One region of the Castellaniella sp. WN genome, then DNA from elsewhere that is predicted to be linked to it. Evidence: predicted binding sites of a transcription regulator. Region 1 holds the regulator's gene; the other holds the start of a gene.
The links. Region 1 encodes LexA, which represses DNA repair genes until DNA is damaged. Its sites were predicted from a motif close to ACTGTATNNNNATACAGT; they were not measured.
Positions count from the first base shown of each region.

Region 2: the regulator LexA is predicted to act here: its motif matches at 2,936-2,953, upstream of recA (recombinase RecA).

Region 1 is NZ_JBTKZC010000001.1:466,045-472,349, reverse strand. Features, by position in the region: gene uvrB (excinuclease ABC subunit UvrB) at 1-1,242, opposite strand, end outside; gene ACTPOE_RS02140 (amino acid aminotransferase) at 1,420-2,622, shown strand; gene lexA (transcriptional repressor LexA) at 2,786-3,535, shown strand; gene lon (endopeptidase La) at 3,669-6,122, opposite strand.
Region 2 is NZ_JBTKZC010000001.1:805,541-811,845, reverse strand. Features, by position in the region: gene ACTPOE_RS03715 (MFS transporter) at 1-551, opposite strand, end outside; gene ACTPOE_RS03710 (sensor histidine kinase) at 602-2,053, opposite strand; gene ACTPOE_RS03705 (response regulator) at 2,067-2,768, opposite strand; gene recA (recombinase RecA) at 3,054-4,106, shown strand; gene recX (recombination regulator RecX) at 4,096-4,644, shown strand; gene ACTPOE_RS03690 (LysR family transcriptional regulator) at 4,690-5,604, opposite strand; gene metE (5-methyltetrahydropteroyltriglutamate--homocysteine S-methyltransferase) at 5,707-6,305, shown strand, end outside.

The DNA of each region.
Region 1 (6,305 bases):
AGCGGACACGAACACGCATTGCGGCATGCGCGCCTCGAACTCTTCCAGCCGCAAAGGCCGGTTGTCCAGCGCCGAAGGCAGACGGAAGCCGAACTGGACCAGGGTTTCCTTGCGGGACCGGTCGCCCCGGTACATGCCGCCCAGTTGACCGATCGTGACGTGGCTCTCGTCGATGAACATCAGGGCGTTGGCTGGCAGATAGTCGATCAGGGTCGGCGGCGGTTCGCCCGGCAGGGCGCCGGACAGGTGCCGGGAATAGTTCTCGATCCCCTTGCAGAAACCCAGTTCCTGCAGCATTTCCAGGTCGAAGCGGGTGCGCTGCTCCAGTCGCTGGGCTTCGACCAGCTTGCCCGCCGCGATCAGCTCGGCCAGTCGGTCGCGCAGTTCTTCCTTGATGGTCTCGATGGCGCGCAGCACGGTCTCGCGCGGCGTCACGTAATGCGAACCGGGGAAGATGGTGAAGCGCACCAGATCCTGGACCGGCTTGCCCGTCAGGGGGTCGAACAGGCCCAGGGACTCGATCTCGTCGTCGAACAGGGTGATGCGCAGGGCGTGCTCGGCATGTTCGGCCGGGAAGACGTCGATGACCTCGCCGCGCGCCCGGAAGGTCCCGCGGGAAAACTCCATGTCGTTGCGCTCGTACTGCATGGACACCAGCCGCGCCAGGATCTCCTGGCGGCCGATCCTGTCGCCCGTGCGCAGCGTCAGCACCATCGCATGATAATCACCCGGATTGCCGATGCCGTAGATGCAGGACACCGTGCCCACGATGATGGTGTCGGGGCGCTCCAGCAGGCTCTTGGTGGCCGACAGGCGCATCTGCTCGATGTGCTCGTTGATGGACGAGTCCTTCTCGATGAACAGGTCGCGCGAGGGCACGTAGGCCTCGGGCTGGTAGTAATCGTAGTAAGAGACGAAATACTCCACCGCGTTGCGGGGGAAGAATTCGCGCATCTCCGCGTAGAGCTGGGCGGCCAGGGTTTTGTTGGGCGCCAGCACGATGGCCGGCCGGCCGGTGCGGGCGATCAGGTTGGCCATGGTGTAGGTCTTGCCCGAACCCGTCACACCCAGCAGGGTCTGGCACATGAGCCCGTCGCGCACGCCCTCTTCCAGCGCATCGATCGCGGCCGGTTGGTCGCCGGCGGGCGGATAGGGCTGAAAGAGCTGGAACGGACTGTCCGGAAAATGCACGAAACCCGGTGAGTCCTCCACCAGGTCCGGGGTATTTGCGCCGCTCTCCATGGTTCGCCTAGACACTATTCGGGTAAACCCCTTATTATCTCATCGTTGGCCTTCGAGACCAAGGAATCCTTCGAATCAGCCCCCTCGTCCGACGCGCCTCTTGCCGGAATGGCCGGCGGGACGGGCGGACCGGTTCACGGGATCTCCAGCCCCTTTTCCTTGTCCCTACGGTATTCCATGTCCTCCATCTTCGCATCCGTCGAACTCGCTCCGCGCGACCCCATCCTGGGCCTGAACGAACAATTCAAGGCCGACACCCGGTCCACCAAGGTCAATCTCGGCGTCGGCGTCTACTACGATGACGCGGGCCGCATCCCCCTGCTGAAGGCCGTCCGCCAGGCCGAGGCCCGCCTGTTCGAGCAGGCCGAGCCGCGCAACTACCTGCCGATCGACGGCATTCCCGGCTACAACAACGGCGCTCGCACCCTGCTGCTGGGCGCCGGCTCGCCACTGATCGCCGAGCATCGCTCGTTGACGGTCCAGACCCTGGGCGGCACTGGCGCGCTGAAGGTCGGCGCCGACTTCCTCAAACAAATCCTGCCCGGCGCCAAGGTCGCCATCAGCAACCCCAGTTGGGCCAACCACCAGGCCCTGTTCTCCGCCGCCGGCTTCCCTGTCGTCAGCTACGACTACTATGACGCCGCCACGCACGGCCTGGACTTCGACGGCATGCTGGCCTCGCTGCGCGCCCTGCCCGCCGGCACCATCGTGGTACTGCATGCCTGCTGCCACAACCCCACGGGCGTCGATCCCACCCTGGAACAATGGCGGGAAATCGCCCGCGCGCTGCAGGCCGGCCAGTTGGTGCCCTTCCTGGACATCGCCTACCAGGGCTTCGGCGCGGGCATCGAAGAAGACGCCGCCGTGGTGCGCCTGTTCGCGGACCTGGGCATGACCATGTTCATCAGTTCCTCGTTCTCGAAGTCCTTCTCGCTGTACGGCGAGCGCGTCGGCGCCCTGACCCTGGTCACCGGCGGCGACGAGGAAAGCACCCGCGTACTCAGTCAGTTGAAGCGCGTCATCCGCACCAACTACTCCAACCCGCCCACCCATGGCGGCGCCCTGGTCTCGACCGTGCTGAACACGCCCGAACTGTACGCGCAGTGGGCCGAGGAACTGGCCGGCATGCGCGACCGCATCCGCTCCATGCGCCACCAACTGGTCGAGAAGATCCAGGCCCAGGGCGTGGACCAGGACTTCAGCTTCGTCAAGGCCCAGCGCGGCATGTTCTCGTACTCCGGCCTGACCAAGGCCCAGGTGGACCGCCTGCGCGAGGACTTCGGCATCTACGCCGTCGGCAGCGGCCGCATCTGCGTAGCCGCCCTGAACAGCGGCAACATCGACTACGTCGCCGAGGCGATCGCTCGCGTGATCAAGTAGCCGGAACCGGCTGTCGCGGGGGGGGGGGGGGGGGGGGGGGGGGGGGGGGGGGGGGGGGGGGGGGGGGGGGGGGGGGGGGGGGGGGCTCGCCTCCCGCGCCGCGCTTGCGTTTCGGGACCGCTTCGGACACAATACGGGCTGTGTTTTCATCCAGTAGCGCGACATGGCCCTGAAACTCACCGCCCGACAGTCCCAGATCCTGGACATCATCCGGCAGTCCATCCGGCAGGCCGGCCGCCCCCCTACCCGCGCCGAAATCGCCCGCCAGTTGGGATTCCGCTCGGCCAATGCGGCCGAAGACCATCTGCGTGCCCTGGAACGCAAGGGCTACATCCGCCTGTCGGCGGCCACTTCGCGCGGTATCCAGCTCATCGAGCAGGCCGGGGCGCCGGCCCTCGCCCACGCCCCAGCGGGCACCCTCGCGATCACCGACCCATCTCCGGACGACATTCCGGCCGGCTCCGCCCCGGCTCGCGTGCCCGGCCCCCTGCCCGGCGCCCCGGCCTGGATTGCGCCGTCCGGCAACCACCTGGTGCCGCTGGTAGGCCGCGTCGCCGCCGGCAGCCCCATCCTGGCGGCCGAACACGTCGAACGCGAGATCCCCCTGGCTCCACACCTGTTCGAGTCCGCGCCCGATTACCTGCTGCGCGTGCGCGGCAGCAGCATGCGCGACGCCGGCATCCTGGACGGCGACCTGTTAGCCGTGCGCAGCACGCCCCAGGCGCGCCACGGACAGATCGTGGTCGCCCGCCTGGGCGATGACGTCACCGTCAAACGCCTGGACCACCAGGGCCGCCGCATCCGCCTGCTGCCCGAAAACCCGGACTTCCAGCCCATCGACGTGGGCCCGGGCGACGAATTCGCCATCGAGGGCATCGCCGTCGGCCTGATCCGCACCACCGCACTGCACTGACCGGCGAGCACCACGCACCCGCTTGCGCCATCCATCAGCAAACACGCCGAACGCCGGAACGCCAAGGGCTCCCCGAACAGGGAGCCCTTGGCCGTTTTGCCTGACGCACCAGAAGCGATGCCCTCTTGCGGCGTCAGTGCTTCATCACCCCGCCGCTGCCGGCTTCCGCCGGCTTGGCGGCGGCGACCGCCTCGGCCGCCAGGCGGGCGACTTCTTCGTCGGACAGGGGTACGGGCATGCGCTGCAGGGCGACTTCCAGCACCCGATCGATCCAGCGCACCGGAATGATCTCCAGGTGGTTTTTCACGTTGTCCGGGATTTCCGCCAGATCCTTGACGTTTTCCTCCGGGATCATCACGGTCTTGATGCCGCCGCGATGCGCCGCCAGCAGCTTTTCCTTCAGGCCGCCGATTTCCAGGATCTCGCCGCGCAGGGTGATCTCGCCCGTCATGGCGACATCGGCACGCACCGGGATGCCGGTCAGCGCCGACACCATGGCCGTAGTGATGGCGGCTCCGGCCGAAGGACCGTCCTTGGGTGTGGCACCCTCCGGGAAATGAATGTGCAAATCGCGCTTCTCGAAGGCCTGGTCGACGATGCCCCACTTGCGGGCGCGGGCGCGCACCACCGTGCGGGCGGCCTCGACCGATTCCTTCATCACATCGCCCAGCGAGCCCGTGCGCAGGACCACGCCCTTGCCCGGCATGTCCGCCGCCTCGATGGTCAGCAGATCGCCGCCGACTTCGGTCCAGGCAAGGCCGGTGACCTGTCCAACCTTGTCTTCCTTTTCGGCCATGCCGAAACTGAAGCGGCGCACGCCCAGGAAATCGTTCAGATTGGAAGCGTCCACCAAGATCGCGGCCTGGCCGCCAGCCTTCTTCCGGTCCGGATCGCCGACGCTCAGCAGGCGCTTGACGGCCTTGCGGCAGATCTTGGAGATTTCGCGTTCCAGCGCGCGCACCCCGGCCTCGCGCGTGTAGTAGCGCACGATATCGCGGACCGCGTCCTCGGCAATGCTCAGCTCGCCTTCCTTGACGCCGTTGTTCTTCATCAGCTTGGGCAGCAGATGATCGAAGGCGATGTGGACCTTCTCGTCTTCCGTATAGCCCGACAGGCGGATGACTTCCATCCGGTCGAGCAGGGCCGGCGGAATGTTCAGCGTGTTGCTGGTGGCCACGAACATCACGTCCGACAGGTCGAAATCGACTTCGATGTAGTGATCCTGGAAGGTGTGATTCTGTTCCGGATCGAGCACTTCCAGCAGGGCCGAGGACGGGTCGCCGCGGAAATCCGCACCCAGCTTGTCGATCTCGTCGAGCAGGAACAGCGGATTGCGCACGCCGACCTTGGCCATGTTCTGCAGGATCTTGCCCGGCATGGAGCCGATGTAGGTGCGTCGGTGGCCGCGGATCTCGGCCTCGTCGCGCACGCCGCCCAGCGCCATGCGCACGAACTTGCGGTTGGTCGCGCGGGCCACGGACTGGCCCAGCGAGGTCTTGCCCACGCCCGGGGGCCCGACCAGGCACAGGATCGGCGCCTTGAGCTTGTCCACGCGCTGCTGCACCGCCAGATACTCGACGATGCGCTCCTTGACCTTTTCCAGGCCGTAATGGTCCGCGTCGAGGACTTCCTCGGCGTTCTTCAGGGAGTTGTTGACGCGGCTCTTCTTGCGCCACGGCAAGCCCAGCAGCGTATCGATGTAATTGCGCACCACGGTGGCCTCGGCCGACATGGGCGACATCAGCTTGAGCTTCTTCAGTTCGGCGTCGGCCTTCTTGCGGGCTTCCTTGGGCAGGTGCGCCGACGCGATCCGGCGTTCGAGCTCTTCGATGTCGGCGCCTTCCTCGCCCTCGCCCAGTTCCTTCTGGATGGCCTTGACCTGCTCGTTCAGGTAGTAGTCGCGCTGGCTCTTTTCCATCTGCTTCTTCACGCGGCCGCGGATGCGCTTCTCGACCTGCAGGATCTCGATTTCCGATTCCAGCTGGGCCAGCAGGGCTTCCAGGCGGCGCGCGGCGCCGGACATGTCCAGGAGGGACTGCTTCTGCTCGATCTTCAGGGGCAGATGGGCGGCGATGGTGTCGGCCAGGCGGCCGGCGTCCTCGATCCCGGCCAGGGAAGTCAGGATTTCCTGGGGGATCTTTTTGTTCAGCTTGACGTATTGCTCGAACTGGGCCACGACGGCGCGGCGCAGGGCCTCGGCCTCGGCTTGGTCGGACTGGTCCTCGTCGATGCCGGAAACGCGCGCCGAGAAATGCGATTCCGCGTCGGTGACTTCATGGACGCGGGCGCGCTGCAGGCCTTCGACCAGCACCTTGACGGTGCCGTCGGGCAGCTTCAGCATTTGCAGGATGTTGGCCGCGCAACCGATTTCATACAAGTCGTCGGGCGTGGGTTCGTCCTTGCTGGCGGCCTTCTGAGCCACCAGCATCACGCTGCTGCCGGCTTCCATCGCCAGCTCGAGCGCCTTGATGGAACGCGGCCTCCCCACGAACAGGGGGATGACCATGTGGGGAAAGACCACGACGTCGCGCAGCGGCAACAGCGGCAGTTCCACAGGTTCCTGGGTCAGAATCTGGCTAGCAGACATGATTGATTCCTCAAGCGATTGAATCTGAAAGAAAAAGGAAGCACGGGCTTCCTTTTTCGCATAGTGCCTGCTGGTGATATGGTGCCGCACAGGCGCTTTTCAAGAGCCGGAGGCACATCGTCAGTATACGGGAACCGGCCTCGGGACGGAGCCCGAAGCACGCCCGCCCCGGGAGGCGGGCAT
Region 2 (6,305 bases), 340 kb from region 1:
ACTCTCCAGCCCCAGGCGTCGAAGGCTTCCTGGCCCAGTGTGGCGCGGGTGCCCAGGACCACGACCAGCGACAGGAACATGCCGGTGGTGGCGGTGGTCTGGATCCAGCTGGTGAAGAAGCCACGCCGGCCCTGCGGGGCGTGTTCGGCCACGTAGACCGCCGCGCCGCCGTATTCGCCGCCCAGGGCCAGACCCTGCAGCAGGCGTAGCAGCAGCAGGATCATGGGGGCGGCTGTGCCGATCGAGGCCGACGAGGGCAGCACGCCCACCAGGAAGGTGGACAGGCCCATGATCAGGATCGAGACTACGAAGGCGTATTTGCGCCCGACCATGTCGCCCAGCCGGCCGAACACCAGGGCGCCGAAGGGGCGCACGGCGAAGCCGGCGGCGAAGGTCAGCAGGGCGAAGATGAAGCCCGCCGTGGGATTCAGTCCGGAAAAGAAATGCTGGGCGATGACAGCCGCCAGGGAGCCGTAGACGTAGAAGTCGTACCATTCGAAGACGGTTCCCATCGAGGACGCCAGGATGACGCGGCGTTCCTCGTGGGTCATGGGACGGTTGGCTTCGTCCATGGCATCGTGCGGTATGGGTCGGGCTCGGTTCATGTACGGGTCCTGGGCACATCGTCGCGGGGGAAGGAAACACGCAACCGGGTACCGGCGCTGATCGGATCGCGGTGGTTGCCGGGCGGCAGGAAGGCGATAGTGGCATGGTGGTGCTCGGCGACCTCGCGCACGATCGCCAGGCCCAGGCCGCTGCCTTCGGCGTCGTGGCCGAGGATCCGGTAGAAACGGTCGAAGACCCGGGATTGTTCCTCGGGCGGAATGCCAGGGCCCGAGTCCTGGACTTCGAGGCAGACCCGGTCGCCTTCGGGCAGGGCGCGGACGGTGACCCGGCCACCCTGGGGCGTGTAGAGCAGGGCGTTGTCGATCAGGTTGTTGAGCAGCTCGCGGATCATGATCGCGTTGCCGAAGACCGGCAAGGGCTCGCCGGACGATTCGAAGCCCAGGTCGATGCGGCGCCGCAGGGCGGTTTCGACCCATTCCAGGGTGCAGGCCTCGGCCAGGGGCAGCAGGTCCAGCAGCTCGGTGGTGCGCGGCTGGGTGGAATCGATGGATTCGGCCCGTGCCAGCAGCAGCAGCTGGTTCACCAGTCGGGTGGCGCGCTGGGACCCGGTGATCAGCTGCTGCAGGCTGTCGCGCACGCGTTCGGGCTCCTGCTCGCGCAGCGCCAGTTCGCATTGCGTGCGGATGCCGGCCAGCGGGGTTTTCAGCTGGTGGGCGGCGTTGGCGACGAAGCGTCGCTGGGATTCGATGGAGTCGGACAAGCGTTGCAGCACGTTGTTCATCGAGGCGATCAGCGGCACGATCTCCGCCGGAGCCAGATCGTCGCGCAGGGGCGACAGGTCGCTGGGCTTGCGTCGTCGCATGTGTTCCTGGAGCAGGCTGAGGGGCTCCAGGCCCTGGGTCAGGCCCAGTCCGGCCAACATGGCGGCCAGAGGCAGAATGATGAGCTGGGGCGTCAGCATGCCGGTCAGGATTTCCTGCTGCAGCGTGGCGCGCGCCTCGGCCGGCTCCGCCACGACTGTCAGGAAGCCGGTGCCGTCCTGGTCGCGCCCGCCCCAGATGTAGGCCATGCGGATGGACTGGTGGTTCAGGGACGCGTTGCGAAAGCGGATCTGGTCGATGTCGTAGCCCCAGTTTTCCGGGGTGGGGATGCCGGGGTCGCCCGCCAGCAGGTGGCCGTTGGCGTCCAGGATCTGCCAACTGGTGGCGGATTCGTCCACGCCGCCGGCCAGCACCGTGCGGGCCGATTCGGACAGCGTCACACCGCTGGCCAGGCGCTGCTGCTCGACTTCGTGGCGCAGCAGGCGCAGGTGGCTCGCCAGTGTCCGGTCGTAGGGCGAATTGGCGATGTTCAGGGAGATGAAGTAGGTGATGACGATGCCGATCGACCACAGGACGAACAGCGGCACGATCATCCACAGGAGGATGCGGCCCAGCAGGGTCGCGTGCCGGCGGCGGGGCCGGCGCGGTGCCGGATCGGCGAGCATGGAGCGCGCGCCGTCAGCCAACGGCCGCCGTGTCCGCCGGCACGGCCCGGCTGTCGGGTTCCAGGCAGTACCCCAGGCCGCGCACGGTCAGGATGTGGACGCCGGCCGGCTCGATTTTCTTGCGCAGCCGGTGGATGTAGACCTCGATGGCGTTGGTGGTGACTTCCTCGCCCCATTCGCACAGCAGGTCCACCAGTTGGTGCTTGCTGATCATGCGGCCGCTGCGCGACAGGAAGATTTCCAGCAGACTGGTCTCGCGGGCGGACAGTTCGACGGCGGTGTCGTCGATGGTGGCCACGCGCCCGTTCAGGTCGAAGGCGAGGCGTCCGTGGCGCAGGACGGATGCGCGCGCGCCGCCGTGGCGGCGGATCAGGGCGCGCACGCGGGCTTCCAGTTCGCTGAGGGCGAAGGGCTTGGACATGTAGTCGTCGGCGCCCAGGTCCAGGCCTTCGACGCGCTGCTCGACGGAGTCGGCGGCCGTCAGGATCAGGACCGGCAGGGGGGTGCTGCGCTGGCGCAGCTTGCGCAGCACGGACAGGCCGTCCAGGCGCGGCAGGCCCAGGTCCAGGATCAGGAGATCGAAGGCCTGCAACTGGAGCGCGGAATCGGCACTGGAGCCGTCGTTGACGACGTCCACGGCATAGCCTTCGTAGCGCAATGATCGGGACAGCCCGTCCGCGAGAATGCTGTCGTCCTCGGCAATCAGGATACGCATGGCGGGAATGACATCCAGGGGGAGGCGGGCGCTGAAACGGCCCAGACTGCGCTCATTGTGGCACGCCCGGCCCCGCCGGGTCATTAGGGTAAACGATGGGCGCGGAAGGCGAAACGGCGGCCCTTCGCGCTCGGCCTTGCCGTTCGGCCCGGGGTGGAATTGCCACATCTGTATTTTTATACAGTATAATTTAATGCCATAATTTCCCGAATCCCGCCGCGGGCGGATCCGGCCGCACCGCGGTCATGGTCCCGGCGGCTTGTCACTCACGATAGGAATTCCCTCATGGATGAACGCTCCGGCAAGGCCAACCCCGAACGCGCCAAGGCGCTGGCCGCCGCGCTGTCTCAGATCGAAAAGCAGTTCGGCAAGGGCTCCATCATGCGCTACGGCGATAACCAGGTCGAACATGACATCCAGGTCGTGTCCACCGGTTCCCTGGGGCTGGACATCGCCCTGGGCGTCGGGGGACTGCCGCGCGGCCGGGTGGTCGAGGTCTACGGCCCGGAATCCTCCGGCAAGACCACGCTCACCCTGCAGGTCATCGCCGAGATGCAGAAGATCGGCGGCACCTGCGCCTTCGTCGATGCCGAGCACGCCCTGGACGTTCAATACGCCGCGCGCCTGGGCGTCAACCTCGAGGACCTGCTGATCTCCCAGCCCGACACCGGCGAGCAGGCCCTGGAAATCACCGATGCCCTGGTGCGCTCGGGCTCGGTCGACCTGATCGTGATCGACTCGGTCGCCGCACTGGTGCCCAAGGCCGAAATCGAAGGCGACATGGGCGACTCGCTGCCCGGCCTGCAGGCCCGCCTGATGAGCCAGGCCCTGCGCAAGCTCACCGCCACGATCAAGCGCGCCAACTGCATGGTGATCTTCATCAACCAGATCCGCATGAAGATCGGCGTCATGTTCGGCAACCCTGAAACCACCACGGGCGGCAACGCGCTGAAGTTCTATTCCTCGGTGCGCCTGGACATCCGCCGTATCGGCTCCATCAAGAAGGGCGACGAGGTCGTCGGCAACGAAACCCGCGTCAAGATCGTCAAGAACAAGGTCGCCCCGCCGTTCAAGCAGGTCGAGTTCGACATCATGTACGGCACCGGCATCTCCCGCGAAGGCGAGATCATCGACTTGGGGGTCCAGGCCGGCTTGATCGACAAATCCGGTGCCTGGTACAGCTACAACGGCGAACGCATCGGCCAGGGCAAGGACAACGTCCGCGACTACCTCAAGGAACATGCGGACATGGCTTTCGAAATCGAGAACCGGGTTCGCGAACACCTGGGCATCGTCCCACGGGCCGTGCCCGCGGCCTCCGCCGCCGATGGGGAATAGAGCCGACGACGGCTTCAGCACCGTGCCTGGCGGCGATGACCCGCCCGGGCGCGGTTCCGGTGGTGGCACCAGCCTGAAGGCCCGGGCCGTGGCCTATCTGTCCCGGCGGGAACACTCCCGCCAGGAATTGCGCCGCAAGTTGTCCGCCTGGTGCGACGATCCCGCCGCCGTCGAAGCCGTGCTCGACGACCTGGCGCGTGAACAGTGGCAGTCCGACCAGCGCTACGCCCAGGCCTATGCTCACCGCGCCGCCGCCCGCCAGGGTGCGCAGCGCATCCTGGGCGCCCTGCGCCAGCAGGGGCTGGCCGACGAGCAATTGGCCGATCTGAAGGAATCCCTGCGCACCTCTGAAGCCGACCGCGCGCGCGCCGTCTGGCAACGTAAATTCGGCCAGCCGCCCTCGGATCCTCGCGAGTACGCGCGGCAATACCGCTTCATGGCGGGGCGGGGGTTTTCCGCCGACTGCATCCGGCGCCTGCTGGGCAGCCGCGAGCCTGCCGGCCTGGACGATCCGGCGGCGGACGACGGGCCGGTCTGAGTCCGTGCCGACCGCGATCCGCTGCGCGGATATGTCCCGTCCCGCCTATCCCGGCGCGCGGATGCCCGGCAGGGTTTCGAAGCAGGTGCGCCGGGCCTGCTCCAGGAAGGCCTGGATGTAGGCGGTTTCCATGTCCTCGGCGCGTACGCCGGCCTGCAGCGTGCGCCAGATTCCCGATCCCAGCCGGCAGATCCTCAGCCCCGGCAGGTTCCTGTATTCGTCCAGTGCCCAGCTGGGCAGCGCCGCCACGCCTCGGCCGCTGGCCACCAGTTGCACGATCATGGGGGTCAGCTCCGCCGTGCGCACGGTGGCCGGCTCCACGCCGGCCGGGTCCAGGAAGGCCGTATAGACATCCAGCCGGGTCCGGTCGACCGGGTAGGTGATCAGGACCTGGTCGGCCAGATCCTCCGGCAGGACCCGACCGGCCGCGCCCAGCGGCCCCTGGCTGGAGACCGCCAGTACCAGTTCGTAGGCGAAGAGCAGCGCGTAGTCCACCGATTCCAGCGGCTCGGGGTCGGAAGTGATCACCACGTCCAGATCGCCGCGCGCCAGGGCGGGCAGGGGGGCGAAGGAAAACGCAGCCGTCAGGTCCAGGGAGACTTCCGGCCAGTCCTTGCGGAACGCGTCCAGCGTCGGCATCAGCCACTGGAAGCAGGAATGGCAGTCGATGGCGACGTGCAGGCGGCCGGCGCGGCCTGCGGCCAGGCGGCGCAGTTCCTGTTCCGCCGCGCGCACGCGTGGCAGTACGTCCTCGGCCAGCGCCACCAGCCGCAGGCCCGCCGTCGTCAGGCGGGCGGGGCGGGTGCGCCGGTTCAGCAACGGCGCCTTCAGCCGCACCTCCAGGTCGCGCAGCTGGTGCGACAGGGCCGACTGGGTCAGGTGCAGGCGCTCGGCGGCTTCCTGCAGGCTGCCGCCGTCGCGGATGGCAAGCAGGGTTTCCAGATGACGAAGCTCAATCATGAATTTCTCTCATGTTATCCGTGCAGGATTTGATTTTTTATTTTCGACTCGCCCAGGCAGAATGTCGTTCATTGAATAATTTTAATGTTATCAGGATTAATCATGACGATCATTCATAATTTAGGCTTCCCCCGGATCGGTGCCGCCCGGGAACTCAAGCGCGCTCAGGAAGCCTACTGGGCCGGCAAGTCCGACCTGGACAGCCTGCTGGCCACGGGCCGCGCGCTGCGGGCCCGCCACTGGGCGATCCAGGCCGGGGCCGGTGCGCAATGGGTGCCGGTCGGCGATTTCGCCTGGTACGACCACATCCTGGAATGGACCACGTTGCTGGGCGCCGTGCCGGCGCGCTTCGGCCAGGCGGACGACGCCCCGGTCGATCTGGACACGCTGTTCCGCATGGCGCGCGGCCGCGCCCCGTCGGGCACGCCGGCGGCGGCCTGCGAAATGACCAAGTGGTTCGACACCAACTATCACACCATCACCCCTGAACTGCATCCCGGCCAGACCTACCGCATCGCGCGCGAATCGCTGTTCGAGCAGGTGGCCGAGGCTCAGGCGCTGGGCCATCGCGCCCGCCCGGTGATTCCGGGGCCGCTGACCTGGTTGTGGCTGGGCAAGGGGGACGCCTACGCGGGTGGAGTGGGTGACGTCGCCAAGCTGGACCTGCTGCCCGGTCTGCTGGCCGTCTATGAGCAGGTGCT